One region of the Mesorhizobium sp. CO1-1-7 genome, then DNA from elsewhere that is predicted to be linked to it. Evidence: predicted binding sites of a transcription regulator. Region 1 holds the regulator's gene; each other region holds the start of a gene.
What was found. Region 1 encodes PhoB, which activates phosphate uptake and scavenging genes when phosphate is short. Its sites were predicted from a motif close to TGTCATNNANCTGTCAT; they were not measured.

Region 1 (5,238 bases):
TGCTTGCCGGGATTGGACTGCGCATCGGCGGAAATGTACTTGTCGCCCGCGGCCTCGATCGCCTTCTTCATGGCCGCCTCGTCGGTCTTCCAGCGCTCCTCCTGGAAGTTGGACCACGACACGCCGATGACCTTGTCCTTTGCCTGCGCGACCGACGCCAGCGTCAGCGACATGGCGACACCCGCCAGAATGGCGACTGTGAATCTCTTCATGATATCCTCCCTGCGCCCGCGTGTGGCGCGACCAAACTGGCCCTAAGGCCGGCACAAAGGCCCTAATTTTTTCGAGCCTCGAAAAAACACTGGTCCATCGCCGGAACACTGTCAACATCGATTCTGACGGATTTTGAGGTGCCGGAAGCCTTTTTTCGAGCCCCGCAATAAATAAATGACAGCCCCAGCCGCTTCTGCCAGTATTCGACCCGTGCCGGAGGTGTTCGAGGGGGCGTCAAGAACCGCGGCGACGGGGAGGGAAATCATGTCGGTCGGAATCCGCCACGACGATCTGCGCCGGCGCAACCGCGCAATGGTGATTGGAGCCGTGCGCCGGGGTGGCCAGCCCTCGCGCACTGAGATCGCCGCCACCACCGCCCTGAGCCACTCGACCATATCGGCGATATCAGCCGACCTGATCGGCGAAGGTATCCTGAGCGAAGGCAAGCCGAACGAGGCCGGCTCACTGAAACGCGGCCGGCCGCAGGTGGGCCTTTGTCTCAACCCCGAGGCCGCGGCGGTCATGACCGTGGTGCTGTCGCTGAATTTCCTCTCCGTCGCCGTCATCGACTACGCCGGCCAGGTGATATCGGAGGAGCAGCGCCGGCTGGACACGCTGACCATGTCGCGCGAGGCGCTGATCGGCGAATGCGTGGCCATCGTCCGGCGCCGCCTCGAGGATCCCGACCTCGATGTCGCCAGCATTGCCCGCATCGCGCTGGCGATCCAGGGCATCACCGACACCGAGGCGCGCGCCATGCTGTGGTCGCCGATCACGCCGCAGACGGACATTGCCTTCGCCGATATACTCGAAGCCGAATTCGGCATCCCCGCCACCATGGAGAACGACTGCAACATGATGGCTGTGGCGCTGCGCTGGCGCGACCCCGAGCGCTACCGCGACGACTTCATCGCCATCCTGCTCTCGCACGGCATCGGCATGGGCCTAGTGCTGAAGGGCGAGCTGTTCACCGGCACCCATTCCTCAGGCGGCGAGTTCGGCCACATGATCCATCGCCCCGGCGGCGCGCTCTGCCGCTGCGGGCGGCGCGGCTGCGTCGAGGCCTATGCCGGCAACTATGCCATCTGGCGTAATGCAGGACAGATGGGTGAGGACGCCAAACCGGTCGACGTCAGCGACGCCGACATGCGCGCATTGGCGGCCACGGCGCGCGAAAGAGACGGACCGGAGCGCGAGGCCTATCGCAAGGCCGGCGAGGCGCTGGGCTATGGCCTTGGCAGCTTGTTCGCGCTGATCGATCCGGCGCCGGTTGCGATGGTCGGCGTCAGCGCCGCCGCCTTCGATCTGATCGAGCCGGCCTTGCGTGAGGCCATCGCCCAGACCGCCGGCGGCCAGCATTCGACGTCGATTTCCTTCGATACAGAGCCGAACGAATTGCCGCTGATCCGCGAGGGCTGCGCCATGCGCGCGCTCACCTTCGTCGACCAGGAGATCTTCGCGCCGGGCGTGCAGGTGAGATCCGGCAAGAACGTGGCCTGATCTCAATCCTCGCGGATTGCGTAGCCCGCGCCACGGATGGTGCGTATCACATCGGGCATGCGGCCATTGTTGACCGCCTTGCGCAGGCGGCCGACATGCACATCCACGGTGCGCTCGTCGATGTAGATCGTCTCGCCCCAGACATTGTCGAGCAACTGGCTGCGCGAGAACACGCGGCCGGGATGGCGCATCATGAATTCGAGCAGCCGGAACTCGGTCGGTCCGAGCCGGATCTCGCTCTTCTTGCGATAGACCCGGTGCGATTCGCGGTCGAGCACGATGTCACCGACCTTGAGCACGCTGGACAGCACTTCCGGCTTGGCGCGGCGCAGCAGCGCCTTGACCCGGGCCATGAATTCCGGCGTCGAGAACGGCTTGACCAGATAGTCGTCGGCGCCGGTCGAGAGGCCGCGCACGCGGTCGCTCTCCTCGCCGCGCGCCGTCAGCATGATGATCGGCAATCGCTCCGTCTCGGGCCGCATGCGCAGGCGCCGACAGAGTTCGATGCCGGAAACCGCCGGCACCATCCAGTCGAGCACCAGGAGGTCGGGCACGTTTTCCTGGAGGCGTATCTCGGCTTCGTCGCCGCGTGTCACCACCTCGACCTGGTAACCCTCGGACTCCAGGTTGTAGCGGAGGAGCACGCCCAGCGGCTCCTCGTCCTCCACCACCATGATGCGTGGCGCGATCATCGATCGATCATCCCTGCCGTCAAGCCGCCGGCACCGACATCGCCGTCTCGTCCTGCTTCGGACGGTTGGCGGGCAGTTGCGTGCCGGTCAGCACATAATACGCATTCTCGGCGATGTTGGTCACATGGTCGCCGATGCGTTCGAGATTCTTGGCGGAGAACAAAAGATGCGTGCAAGCCGTGATGTTGCGGGGATCCTCCATCATGTAGGTCAGGAGTTCGCGGAAGACCGAAGTGTATTTGACGTCGATGCGTTCGTCGTCATTCCTGAGCTTGGCGAGGGCGGCGGCATCGCCGGCCGCATATTCCTCGACGACGCCCTGCACCTGGATCAGCACCAGCTGCGCCATGGAGTCGATGGAATGCGACAGGTCGCGCGGCGTGGCGGTGAGGCCGACCGAGCCGACGCGCTTGGCGATGTTCTTGGCAAGGTCGCCGATGCGTTCGAGATCGCCCGCCATGCGGATCGAGCCGACGACATGACGCAGATCGTCGGCCATCGGCTGGCGCTTGGCGATCAGGGTGATGGCGCGATCATCGAGTTCGCGCTGGCGCGCGTCCATGATGGCGTCGTCGGAGACCACGCGCTGTGCCAGCGCGTTGTCGGAATTCAGCAGCGCCTTGGTGGCGCCGCCGACCATCGTGCCGGCGAGATCGCCCATGTCGCTGATCAGCCTGCTGATCTGTCCGAGATCCTCGTCGAAGGCTGCGACTGTGTGTTCGGCCATGATCCTGGTCCTCGTATGCGTGAGATCAGCCGAAGCGGCCGGTGATGTAGTCCTGCGTGCGCTTCTCGCGAGGCGACGTGAAGATTTTCTCGGTTTTGTCGAATTCGACCAGCTCGCCCAGATACATGAAAGCCGTCTGCTTCGACACGCGCGCGGCCTGCTGCATGTTGTGGGTGACGATGACGATCGTGTAGTCGGCCTGCAACTCGTCGATCAATTCCTCGATCTTGGCGGTCGACAATGGGTCGAGCGCCGAGGCCGGTTCGTCGAGCAGGATGACCTCCGGCTTGACCGCCACGGTGCGGGCGATGCAAAGCCGCTGCTGCTGGCCGCCCGACAGGCTGAGGCCGCTGGCATTGAGCTTGTCCTTGACCTCGTTCCACAGCGCGGCGCGTTTCAACGCCTGCTCGACACGGCCGTCCATCTCGGCCTTGCCGATCTTCTCATAGAGCCGGACGCCGAACGCGATATTCTCATAGATCGACATCGGGAACGGCGTCGGCTTCTGGAACACCATGCCGATCTTGGTGCGCAACAGGTTGAGGTCCTGCGAGCGGTCGAGAACGTTCTGGCCGTCGAGCAGCACCTGACCCTCGGCGGTCTGCTTGGGGTAGAGCTCGTAGATGCGGTTGAAGACGCGCAGCAGCGTCGACTTTCCGCAACCCGACGGTCCGATGAAGGCCGTCACGCTGCGCTCGGGCAGCGACAAGGTGATGTCTTTCAGCGCCTTCGACTGGCCGTAGTAGAAATTGAGGTTCTTGACCTCGATCTTCGCCTTGGCGGCTGCCTCTGTCGCAATCGTCATGTCTGGAGACAACATCTGGCTCATTTGTCCTCTCTGCGTCCGGTCAGGCTGCGCGCAAAGATGCTGAGCGCGAGAACCGTCAATGTGATTATGAGTGCGCCGGTCCACGCCAGTTGCTGCCACTCCTCGTAAGGGCTGAGAGCGAACTGGAAGATGGTCACCGGCAGGCTGGCCATCGGCGCATTGAGATTGCTCGACCAGAACTGGTTGTTGAGCGCTGTGAAGAGTAGCGGCGCCGTCTCGCCGGAAATGCGGGCAATGGCCAGCAATATGCCGGTGACGATGCCGGACATCGCCGCGCGGTAGGCCACCGAACGAATCACCACCCAGCGCGGCGCGCCAATCGCCGTGCCGGCCTCGCGCAAAGCGTTCGGCACAAGGTTGAGCATGTCCTCGGTGGTACGCACCACGACGGGAATGACCAGGATGGCCAGTGCCACGGCACCGGCGATGGCCGAGAAATGCCCCATCGGCCGCACCATCAATTCGTAGACGAACAGGCCGATGATGATTGAGGGCGCCGACAGCAGGATGTCGTTGATAAAGCGCACCACGGTGGTGAGCTTCGAAAAGCGGCCATATTCGGCCATGTAGGTGCCGGCCAGCACGCCGATCGGCGTGCCGACGACGATGCCGATAATGGTCATCACGATGCTGCCGTAGATGGCGTTGAGCAGGCCACCGGCATCACCGGGCGGCGGGGTCATTTCCGTGAACACTGAGAGCGAAACGCCCGACAGGCCCTTATAGAGCAGCGCGCCGAGGATCAGTGCCAGCCAGGCAAGGCCGATGCCGGCGGCGATGACGCAGAGCGTCATCATCACACCGTTCTTGCGCTTGCGGCTCTGGTGAAGCGATGCGGCTGTCGACATCGGTCAGACTCCGGTACGGGCATCGATGCGCATCAGCATGTAGCGGGCGATGGCAAGGATGAGGAAGGTGATGACGAACAGGATCAGACCGAGCGCCACCAACGAGGAGGTGTAGAGATCGCCGACGGCTTCGGTGAATTCGTTGGCGATGGTTGCCGAGATCGTCGTTGCCGGCGCGAACAGCGAGGCGCTGATCCGGTGGGCGTTGCCGATGACGAAGGTGACCGCCATGGTTTCACCGAGTGCACGGCCGAGCGCAAGCATGACGCCGCCCATGATGCCGATGCGGGTGTAGGGGATGACGACGCGGCGTGTCACTTCCCAGGTCGTGCAGCCAATGCCGTAGGCGGACTCCTTCAGCACCGGCGGCACCGTGTCGAACACATCCTTGGTGATCGAGGTGATGAAGGGCAGCACCATGATGGCGAG
Region 2 (5,238 bases), on a different contig from region 1:
ACCGCCTCGATCTGCCCGCGCCAGCCGCCCTTGCGCGAAATACCGGCAAGGAAGCTGATCTGCAAGGTGCCGATTACCTCCGCGCCATCCACGGCCACGGCAAGCAGCTGATTGGGATCGGCATCGATGGCGTCGAAGGCATCGATATAACCCCGCGCCAACGGCAACGAGGCGTCTTCGCGGGCGGCACCCAGCGGATCGTCGGCGAGCATGGCGACGATGGCTGCCAAGTCGGAGGCTTGCGCCTTGCGGAATTGGATGTCGGTCATGGACGTGAGATACGGCCGCCCGGCGCTGGCGGCAAGCCGCTGATGGAATGGATCAATGGGCGGCAGGACAATGAGGGGCGGCGCAACCTCTCGAGGTTCAATCCCCGTCGCCCGCGGGCTTCGCCTTGCCGCACTGCGCCAGCACCTTGCCGATTGCCCCACTGGAACCCTTCAGTGCAAAACTGATCGAACCATATTTGGCAGCGCTGACCGACACGTCCCCCTTGGACCGCAACAGGTCGAGCAGCGGGTCCCCCTTCTCCAGATCGACCACGAAATAATTGTACATCGCCTCCAGCTGCAGGGTCTTGGTCACCGTCTTGCCGTCGGCCTTGAAGTCGAACGCGCCGCTGATGCCCGGTTCCAGTTGTTGGCCGCTGGCGCCCAGATCGTAGCTCAGCACCGGTTTGTCGTAGCAATTGAGCATCAGATAGGCGTCGCCCTTCGGCCCGCCGCAGACCGAAGCGGTCAGCACGCTGCCGCCCTCGTCTTCCTCCATCTTGGCGCTCCAGCCGCCGCAGGATGCCGCGAAGGCCGATTGCGAGCCAAGCACCGCCGCCAAGGCACCGGCGGCAACGAGATTTCTTCTCATGACTTCCCCCTCCGGGCCATTTGCAGCGCCCGCCGGCAGCATATAGGAAAAGCCGTTGAATAGCGTTGCCTGAATGGCAAGGCCGCGCGCCTCGGAGAGAGCAGTGTTGAGAGCCTGTGTTCGCCTGTATCTTCCGACCGCCGCCCTGGTGGCCTTGCCGCTTGCGGCGCATGCCGAGTGGAAGCCTGTCGAGAAGGTCGAGACCTACGCCATTTCAGGCCAGTCCGGGCTCGAGCTCTACCGGTCGATCGGCGAGAACGGGCCGAATGTCGGCATTACCCGCGCCATTGCTCACACCAATTTCAAGCTGACCTGGACCAGGGATTATCAGCCGCGTGCCGGAGCCTGCGTGCTGGTCTCGGCCAAGCCAAAGCTCATCATCACCTACACCTTGCCCAGCCCCTCCTCGCCGCTGCCGTCCGCCATCCAGAAGAACTGGGAGGTTTTCCTCGCAGGCGTCAGCGCCCACGAAAAGGTGCATGGCGCGACCATTGTCGACATGGCGCGCAAGATCGAGGCGGCGACGGTCGGCCTCACCGTTCCCGACGATCCCAAATGCAGCAAGATCCGGGTCGAGATGACCAAACGCCTGTCCGCCCTTTCGCAGGCGCAGCGGCAGGCAAGCCGCGATTTCGACCGCATCGAACTCGGCCAGGGCGGCAATCTGCAAAAGCTCATTCTTGCCCTGGTCAATGGCGGCTGAGCCACCGCGCCTCGCGGCGCGGCGGCGTATTCGCGGTTCGCTCCGCCCTAGCGGCTGAGATCAAGCGCGGCTGACAGATCCCCCATCGGCGGCTCGCCATTGGCGGCCAGCGCCTTGTCGCGGGCGACGATGCCCGTCAGCACCGGCAGATCGTAGCGCGCGGTGATGAAGCGCAGGATCGATGTCGTATCGTATTGCGTGTGGTCGACCGTGCCCATCCTGGCATAGGGCGAGACGATGAAGGCCGGGATGCGGTTGCCCGGGCCCCAGCGGTCGGCCTTGGGCGGCGCGACGTGATCCCAGAAGCCGCCATTCTCGTCATAGGTGACGACGACCAGCATGTGGCTCCATTGCGGGCTCTTCTCCAGATGCGCGACGAGGTCGGCCAGATGCCGGTCGCCCGATGTCACGTCGGCATAGCCTGAGTGCTCGTTGAGATTGCCCTGCGGCTTGTAGAAGGCGACCTGCGGCAGCTTGCCGTCGTCGATCGCCTTGATGAACTCGGCGCCATCCAGGCCGCCATCCCTGAGATGCTCGGTGCGCGCTGCCGTGCCGGGCGCGTAGGCGGCGAAATAGTTGAACGGCTGGTGGTGGAACTGGAAGTTCGGCACCGGCGTGGCGTTCTTGCCGTCGAGGGTCGCCTGCCAGGCGCCGGCGTACCAGGCCCAGTCGACCCCCTTCAGCGACAGGAGATCGCCGATGGTGATGTCGTGCTGCGGCGGCAGCGTGGTGGGCGCGGCCGGATCGGCCAGCGCCTTGTCACCGCCCTCGGCAGGCTTGTTGGCGCTCGGCTCGTAAGGCGGCTGCATGGTGTTGACGGCGTAAAAATCGGGCGTGATGGCGCCGTCATTGACGAATTTCGGCACACCGCCCAGCGCCGACGGCGGCGAATTGTCGGCCACCTTCAAGGTCGTGCCGTCGGCCTCGACCACCGCGATCTGGCCCTTGATCGGACTGGTGCCGGCATGCGGATAGAACGGCGCGCAGGCGCAGGCGAGCTGGAAATGGTTGAGGAAGGAGCCGCCAAAGGCGCCCTGGAAGAAATTGTCGGCCAGCACATATTTCTTCGCCACCTGCCACATCGGCAGGCTCGAGCCGTCATAATGGCCCATGACCAGCCCGCCGGAATCGGCCCAGGCGACGAATTTATCGTTCTTGCCGCCGTCGATCTGCATCTGCTCCTGGTAGAAACGGTGCCACAAATCGTGGGTGATGACATTGGTGCCTTCGTTGAAGCCCTTGGGATCGTCGATGGCGAAGGCCGCGTTGGCAAGATGCGCGGTCTGCGCCTCCGTCACCACGGGCGTGACGCCCTTTCCGGTCAGCCCGCCCCAGGCCGGCGGCAGTTCGGTCAGCGGCTTGCCGTCGCGGTCGAGCTGGCGCGCCTGGTCGGCCGAGACATTGGCCAGTCCATTGGCGCCGGGGAAGCCACCATAAAGATTATCGAAGCTGCGGTTCTCTGCATAAATGACGACGACGGTGTCGATCTTGTCGAAGCCGGGAGGTGCGGCATTGGCGGCCGCAAGGGGAAACAAGGCCGAACCGGCCAGACAGAAGGAAGTGAGGAACTTGAGCCTCGTCATGGGAAGACCTCGTGGCTTGACTGTGGCTATGGGGCTATAGGGCTATGGGCTATGGGGCTACGGCGCGGGAACCATGGGCAGCTAACGTGGAGGCCTTGTCACCTTTGTGACATCCGCCGCCGCGGCGAACACGGTTTCGTGAGCACTGGGACCGGTCATCAATCCGTTGCACTGCGTTCTTATTTCCGGGCCAAAGCGGACCGTGCCCCATGATGACGAGACGATGGAAAAGCCTGGTGATCGCGAGTGCCGCGATCTCGACCTTTGGCTTTGCCGCACCCCCGAATACGGCGGGGCCGGACGGCGTCCATCCCGGTCCGCTATCGCGTGCGCAAACCTTCGCGCGCGCCGAGGCGCTGACTGCCTTGGGGCGAAAGATGTTCTTCGACCCGGCGCTCTCGGCTTCGGGAAAACAGGCCTGTTCCTCCTGCCACGATCCACGCCATGCCTTCGGTCCGGCCTCGGCAGCTCCCGTCGAGATGGGCGGCCCGAACCTCGACCAGTCCGGCGTGCGCGCGGTACCGTCGCTGCGCTACATCCAGGCCGCGCCCGCCTTCACCGAGCATTTCCACGATTCCGAGGACGAGGGCGACGAGAGCGTCGACAATGGCCCGACCGGCGGTCTGACCTGGGACGGCCGCGCCGATCACGGTGTGGACCAGGCGAAAATCCCCCTGCTCTCGCCCTTCGAGATGGCAAACAAGGATGCCGTGGCGGTCTCCGCCGCCTTGCGCAAGTCAGCCTATGCCGATGACTTCAAGGCAACCTTCGGCAACGATGTCTTCGACCGCCCGGACGATGCCTTCGACGCCGCCGCCGAGGCGCTTGGCACGTTCGAGCAGAGCGCGGTCGACTTCTACCCCTATTCCAGCCGCTACGACGCCTTCCTCGCCGGCAAGGCGACGCTATCGGCGCGGGAACTGCATGGCCGCGCCCTGTTCGAGGACGAGGCGAAAGGCAATTGCGCCTCCTGCCACCTCAGCGAACCGGCCAATGACGGCGAGCCGCCGCAATTCACCGATTTCGGCCTGATCGCCATCGCCGTGCCGCGCAATCCGGCCATCCCGGCCAACGCCGACCCGGCCTATGTCGATCTCGGCCTGTGCGGCCCGCTGCGCACCGATTTCCGTGGCCGCACCGACTATTGCGGCCTGTTCAAGACACCGAGCCTGCGCAACGTGGCGCTGCGCAAGAGCTTCTTCCACAACGGATATTTCCACACGCTGCGCGAAGCGGTGGCCTTCTACGCCAGCCGCGACACCGACCCCGGCCGCTGGTACCCGAAAAACGCTTACGGCACGGTCGACAAATATGACGATTTGCCAAAGGCTTACTGGCCGAACTTGAATCAAGACCCGCCCTTCGACGGCAAGAAACCCGGCGACAAGCCGGCGCTCAACGATGCCGAGATCGACGATATCGTGGCGTTTCTGCAGACGCTGACGGATGCGGATCAGGCGGCGAAGCGGTCGCAGTGAACTGGGAAGCCACGCCATAGGGGTCGCTAGTTGACCTGGCGACTAATCCGAAGCCCTCCCTCGCTTCGTCATCCTAGGGCGGAGCAAGGAGCGAAGCGACGCGGCGCAGACCCTAGGATCCATGCCGCGACGCTTGCGACGGACAAAACGGTGCCGAACCTGGCTCCAAACTCCGACGAAACGCATCAAACCGCTACCAACCTGTTCCGCGAAACAGCTCGAACCATTCCGGATTGGTCTTCTCGATCAGTTCGATCTTCCATTGTCGCGACCAGCGCTTCAGCGATTTCTCGCGTTGAATGGCGTCACGAATGTCGAAATGTTCCTCGTACCAGACCAACCGCTGCACACCGTAGCGCCTGGTGAAGCGCGAACCTTCGCCGGATTTGTGCTCCGGCATGCGGCGACCGAGATCGTTGGTGACACCGATGTAGATGGTGCCGCCCTTCTGGCTCGCGGTCATGTAAACATAGCCGGTCATGCGTTGACGGTAACCGCCAACCCGTCCGGGGACTATCCTCGTTCGCCGTATTTTTTCGGCCCACGTCGCGGCATGGATCCTAGGGTTCTGCGTGGCGTCGCTTCGCTCCTTGCTACGCCCTAGGATGACGAA
Region 3 (5,238 bases), on a different contig from region 1:
GGCGGCACGATCAGGATCTGCCCCGCCGAAGCCTCGATTTCCTGGTCACCGACCGTGAAGAGGCCGGTTCCCTGGCGGATGATGAAGATCTCCGCATAGGGATGGGCGTGCAGCCGCGGGCCGCCGCCGACGTCGGGCAGGTGATTGAAGATCAGGCAGGAGTTTGAGCCGTAGGCACCGCACTGCAGTTCGCCCTTCCAGTGGTCGGAACGAACAGCCCATTGCTCGCGATCGATGACGTGCGCCATGCGAAGGAGGATAGATCACACCGGCGCCGTGTGTCGAGGCAAGCCGGAGCCTTGGATTTTGCTGATATTCCCGGTTGTTTAGCCGCCCTTTGCAGCCATGCGCCGTCCCGCCGGACACGAGGGGATTTTGTCCCCGCGACAATCTGCCCTTGTGCCTTCACCCGTCTGGACAAAAACGGGCTTCACGCATAAACCGAAGTCCAAATGCCGGAGGAATTCGCTAGCCTGTTCGCCATGCGCTGTCGGGTTGGCGTGATTGAGCGGGGAACAAGGCTCGGCCACCGGCGCGGAAGAGGCGAAAGGATCAGGCACCCGTGAGCGCAACCGACATCCACGATCCCAATCGTCGAGATTTTCTCTACGTCGCCACCGGCATGGCCGCCGTGGTTGGCGCCGGTGCCGTGGCCTGGCCGTTCATCGACCAGATGCGCCCTGATGCCTCGACGCTGGCGCTCGCTTCGGTCGAGGTCGATGTCTCCTCGCTGGCGCCTGGCAGCTCGCTGATCGTCAAGTGGCGCGGCAAGCCGGTCGTGGTGCGCAACCGCACCGAGAAGGAAATGAAGGACGGCGAGGCCGTCAGCCTCTCCGATCTCAAGGATCCGATCGCCCGCAACGCCAATTTGCCGTCCGATGCGCCGGCGACCGACGCCAACCGCACCACGCCCGGCAAGGAGGCCTGGATGGTGATGGTTCAGGTCTGCACCCATCTAGGCTGCATCCCGTTAGGTCAGGAAGGCGATTTCGGCGGCTGGTTCTGCCCGTGCCACGGTTCGCAATACGACACGGCCGGCCGCATCCGTAAAGGCCCGGCGCCGGAGAACATGGCGATTCCGGTATTCAAATTCGTTTCCGACACCAAACTCCTTATCGGTTGAGGCAGGGGATATTTCGATGAGCGAGGGACACTCGACCTACACGCCGAAGACCGGTATCGAACGCTGGTTCGACGCCCGCATGCCGCTGCCCAGGATGGTCTATGACAGCTTCATCGCCTATCCGGTGCCGCGCAACCTGAACTATATGTGGACCTTCGGCGGCATCCTGGCGATCATGCTGGTGGCGCAGATCCTGACCGGCATCGTGCTGGCCATGCACTATACGGCCGACACCAATCTCGCCTTCGGTTCGGTCGAAAAGATCATGCGCGACGTGAATTCCGGATGGCTGCTGCGCTACATGCACGCCAACGGCGCCTCGTTCTTCTTCATCGCCGTCTATTTGCATATCTTCCGCGGCCTCTATTACGGCTCCTACAAGGCGCCGCGCGAGCTGCTGTGGATCCTCGGCTGCATCATCTACCTCCTGATGATGGCGACCGGTTTCATGGGCTATGTGCTGCCATGGGGGCAGATGAGCTTCTGGGGCGCCACTGTCATCACCGGCTTCTTCAGCGCCATTCCTCTGGTTGGCGACTGGATCCAGCAGCTCCTGCTCGGCGGCTTCGCCGTCGACAATCCGACGCTGAACCGCTTCTTCGCCCTGCATTACCTGCTGCCTTTCATGATTGCCGGCGTCGTCGTTCTGCATGTCTGGGCGCTGCATGTCGTCGGCCAGTCGAACCCGACCGGCATCGAGGTCAAGTCGAAGACAGATACCGTGGCCTTCACGCCCTACGCGACCATCAAGGACGCGTTCGGCATGATCGTGTTCCTGTTCGTCTTCGCCTACTTCGTCTTCTACCTGCCGAACTATCTCGGCCATCCGGACAACTACACGGTCGCCAACCCGCTTAAGACGCCGGCCCATATCGTCCCGGAATGGTACTTCCTGCCATTCTACGCGATCCTGCGCGCCATCACCTTCAACATCGGGCCGATCAATTCCAAGCTCGGCGGCGTGCTGTGCATGTTCGGCGCCATCGTCATGCTGTTCCTGGTGCCGTGGCTCGACACCTCCAAGGTGCGCTCGGCGGTCTACCGGCCCTGGTACAAGCTGTTTTTCTGGCTGTTCGTGGCCGATGCCATCCTGCTGGGCTGGCTGGGCTCGCAGCCGGCGGAAGGCAGCTATGTGTTCATGGCGCAGATGGCGACGCTGTTCTACTTCGCCTTCTTCCTGATCGCGCTGCCGGTGCTCGGCTTGATCGAGACACCCCGCAGGCTGCCGAACTCGATCACCGAGGCGGTGCTCGAAAAGAACAAGGGTGGCAGCGGGCATCCGGCGGGCGCCACGGCAGCACCTGAGACCAAGGGCTGAGCGGTAGAGAATCTAAGGGGATTTGGCATGAAAAAGATTCTCACCTCGCTTGCGCTGGTCGGCCTCGTGGCCGCCGGCACCGGAGTTGCAGGCACTTGGGCGTTCGCGGCCGAAGAGGCGCACAACGCGGCGGCACCGACGCATTTCCCGATCAACGAGCCGAAGGAAATGAGCTGGAGCTTCACCGGCCCGTTCGGCACCTATGACAAGGCGCAGTTGCAGCGCGGGCTGAAGGTCTACAAGGAAGTCTGCTCGGCCTGCCATTCGATGAACCTGGTGGCGTTCCGCACGCTTTCGGACCTCGGTTACAGCGACGCGCAGATCAAGACGCTGTCAGCCGAATACACAATCCATGATGGCCCCAACGATGCCGGCGACATGTTCGACCGTCCCGGCAAGCCGTCCGACCATTTCCCGGCCCCATTCGCCAATGAGGAAGCCGCCGCTGCCTCCAATGGCGGTGCGGCGCCGCCGGATATGTCGTTGCTGGCCAAGGCGCGCGGCGTCGAGCGCGGCTTCCCGCAGTTCGTCTTCGATATCTTCACCCAGTATGATGCCGGTGGTCCCGACTACATCCATTCGCTCTTGACCGGCTACGACCAGACCCCGCCCGCCGGCATGGTCATCCCCGAAGGCACACACTACAACCCGTACTTCATGTCCGGCGTGTCGCTGAAGATGCCCAAGCCGCTCTCCGACGGCCAGGTCACCTATGACGACGGTTCGCCGCAGACCATCGACCAGTATTCCCGCGACGTGGCTGCCTTCCTGACATGGGCTGCCGAGCCGCACATGGAAGACCGCAAGAAGATGGGCTTCCGCGTGCTGGTGTTCCTGCTTCTGTTCGGCGCCCTGGTCTACCTGACCAAGCGCAAGGTGTGGGAAGCCGTCGCGCACTAGGCCTGTTGATCTTCAGGTGAGGCCGGTCTGCAAACGATGGCTTCCTGCGCTTCCGGTGCTCACGTACTTCAAGTACGCTCCGCTCCGGTTCTCGGAAACCATCGTTTTCGATTCGGCCTGACCTGAATCTCAAAGGCCCTGGGCCGTTCAGTGTACAACATGGGGCGCCGCGAGGTGCCCTTTCTGCTTTTTGAGTGGATTGCGCCTCCACGTCTCGGCGGTGTCACATGGCCGTCACCACACATCGCGATCCTGCGGCGCTCTCATCAAAGGATCACGCCCATGAAAAGATACGCATCGCTTGCGGCAGGCCTGCTGCTGCTCGTCGTAGGTTCCGCGGCCCGCGCCGAAGACGCAAAACCATTCATCACCAACAAGGATGTCGACCTGACGATGATCCTGCCGCCGCCGCCGGCCAATGATTCGGCTGAGACCAAGGCCGAGCTTGGCGAAGTGCTGACCATGCAGGTCACGCGCACACCCGAGATGGAAGCCCGCGCCATCGCCGACGCCGAGGAAAACGTCTGGCGTTTCGCCGATGTCATGGGGCCGAATTTCAACAAGGACAAGCTGCCGAAATTCAGCGCCTTCTTCGATCGCGTGGTGGAGACCGAAGGCGCCGTCGTCGATCCGGCCAAGGATGTCTGGAAGCGCCCGCGTCCGCACCAGCTCAGCGATCTCGTCAAGCCGGTGGTCAAGCTGTCGAGCTCCGGTTCCTGGCCGTCCGGCCATGCGACCGTCGGCACGATGATGGGCATCATCCTGTCCGACATGGTTCCGGAAAGGCGTGCTGAGATCATGGCGCGCGCGGCTGAGTTCGCCCACAACCGCATCGTCGGCGGCATCCACTATCCGTCCGACGTCGAGATGGGCAAGATTTCCGGCAGCGTCATCGCCGCCGTCCTGCTCAACCGGGATGACTTCAAGGCCGAGTACGACGTGGCCAGGGCGGAGCTTCGTTCCGATCTCGGCATGTAGGATTTGGCCGATAGCCATCCGTTCGAGCGGGGCGCCTTCGGGCGCCCCTTTTTCGTGGCTGCGCCCAACAGGAGGAAAATCGCCTGGTGGTTGCTCCCAGCCCGTAGTCAATTCCTTTGCCGGATGCGCTTGTCTCGGTCGCCACATCGCGCTAGCCGTTGTCGGTCGCGCCGGGTTACGATCGGCCCCGCGCCGTTTCACTTTGTCAGCCGGATCATTCGGAGCCGCTTCATGAAACCTTCTCTCGAAGACACGCTGCTGGCCTCGATCCGTACCATCCCGGACTATCCCAAGCCCGGCATCCTGTTTCGCGACATCACCACGCTGCTCGGCAATGCGCGCGCCTTCCGCCGCGCCATCGACGAGCTGGTGCATCCCTATGCCGGGCAGAAGATCGACAAGATCGCCGGCATCGAAGCGCGCGGCTTCATCCTGGGCGGCGCCGTTGCTCACCAGCTCTCGGCCGGCTTCGTGCCGATCCGCAAGAAGGGCAAGCTGCCTTATGAGACCGTGCGCGTCGCCTACAGCCTGGAATACGGGCTGGACGAGATGGAGATGCACAAGGACGGCGTCGCGCCCGGCGAGAAGGTGATCCTGGTCGACGATCTGATCGCCACCGGCGGCACGGCTGAAGCGGCGGTCAAGCTGCTGCGCCAGATCGGCGCCGACATTCTCGCCGCCTGTTTCGTCATCGACCTGCCGGATTTGGGCGGGCGCGCCAAGCTCGAAGCGCTCGGCGTGCCGGTGCGAACGCTGATCGGGTTCGAGGGGGTTTGAGACCGGTTTGCCGAAGGCAAATTGAAAGGTCCAGTGGACCTTTCAAAGATCTCGAACGCCCGGAGCGATAGCGAAGGGCAGGGAGGCAACACGATAACCAGCGCGGGTGCCGCCCTCATCCGCCCTTCGGCCACGCCGTAAA

Region 2: a site for PhoB is predicted at 3,244-3,260, ahead of LB516_RS14600 (acid phosphatase). Genes of this name have one in related genera too.
Region 3: a site for PhoB is predicted at 3,563-3,579, ahead of LB516_RS26940 (acid phosphatase). Genes of this name have one in related genera too.

What each region holds. Positions count from the first base shown of each region.
Region 1 is NZ_JAIUHA010000008.1:250,583-255,820, forward strand. It holds gene xylF (D-xylose ABC transporter substrate-binding protein) at 1-212, opposite strand, end outside; gene LB516_RS19455 (ROK family protein) at 478-1,713, shown strand; gene phoB (phosphate regulon transcriptional regulator PhoB) at 1,716-2,405, opposite strand; gene phoU (phosphate signaling complex protein PhoU) at 2,425-3,132, opposite strand; gene pstB (phosphate ABC transporter ATP-binding protein PstB) at 3,158-3,961, opposite strand; gene pstA (phosphate ABC transporter permease PstA) at 3,958-4,809, opposite strand; gene pstC (phosphate ABC transporter permease subunit PstC) at 4,813-5,238, opposite strand, start outside.
Region 2 is NZ_JAIUHA010000006.1:143,254-148,491, forward strand. It holds gene LB516_RS14585 (GNAT family N-acetyltransferase) at 1-269, opposite strand, end outside; gene LB516_RS14590 (hypothetical protein) at 367-861, opposite strand; gene LB516_RS14595 (DUF922 domain-containing Zn-dependent protease) at 968-1,564, shown strand; gene LB516_RS14600 (acid phosphatase) at 1,612-3,147, opposite strand; gene LB516_RS14605 (cytochrome-c peroxidase) at 3,357-4,625, shown strand; gene LB516_RS14610 (GIY-YIG nuclease family protein) at 4,819-5,106, opposite strand.
Region 3 is NZ_JAIUHA010000014.1:106,938-112,175, reverse strand. It holds gene LB516_RS26960 (cupin domain-containing protein) at 1-248, opposite strand, end outside; gene petA (ubiquinol-cytochrome c reductase iron-sulfur subunit) at 563-1,123, shown strand; gene LB516_RS26950 (cytochrome b) at 1,140-2,441, shown strand; gene LB516_RS26945 (cytochrome c1) at 2,469-3,341, shown strand; gene LB516_RS26940 (acid phosphatase) at 3,624-4,319, shown strand; gene LB516_RS26935 (adenine phosphoribosyltransferase) at 4,551-5,096, shown strand.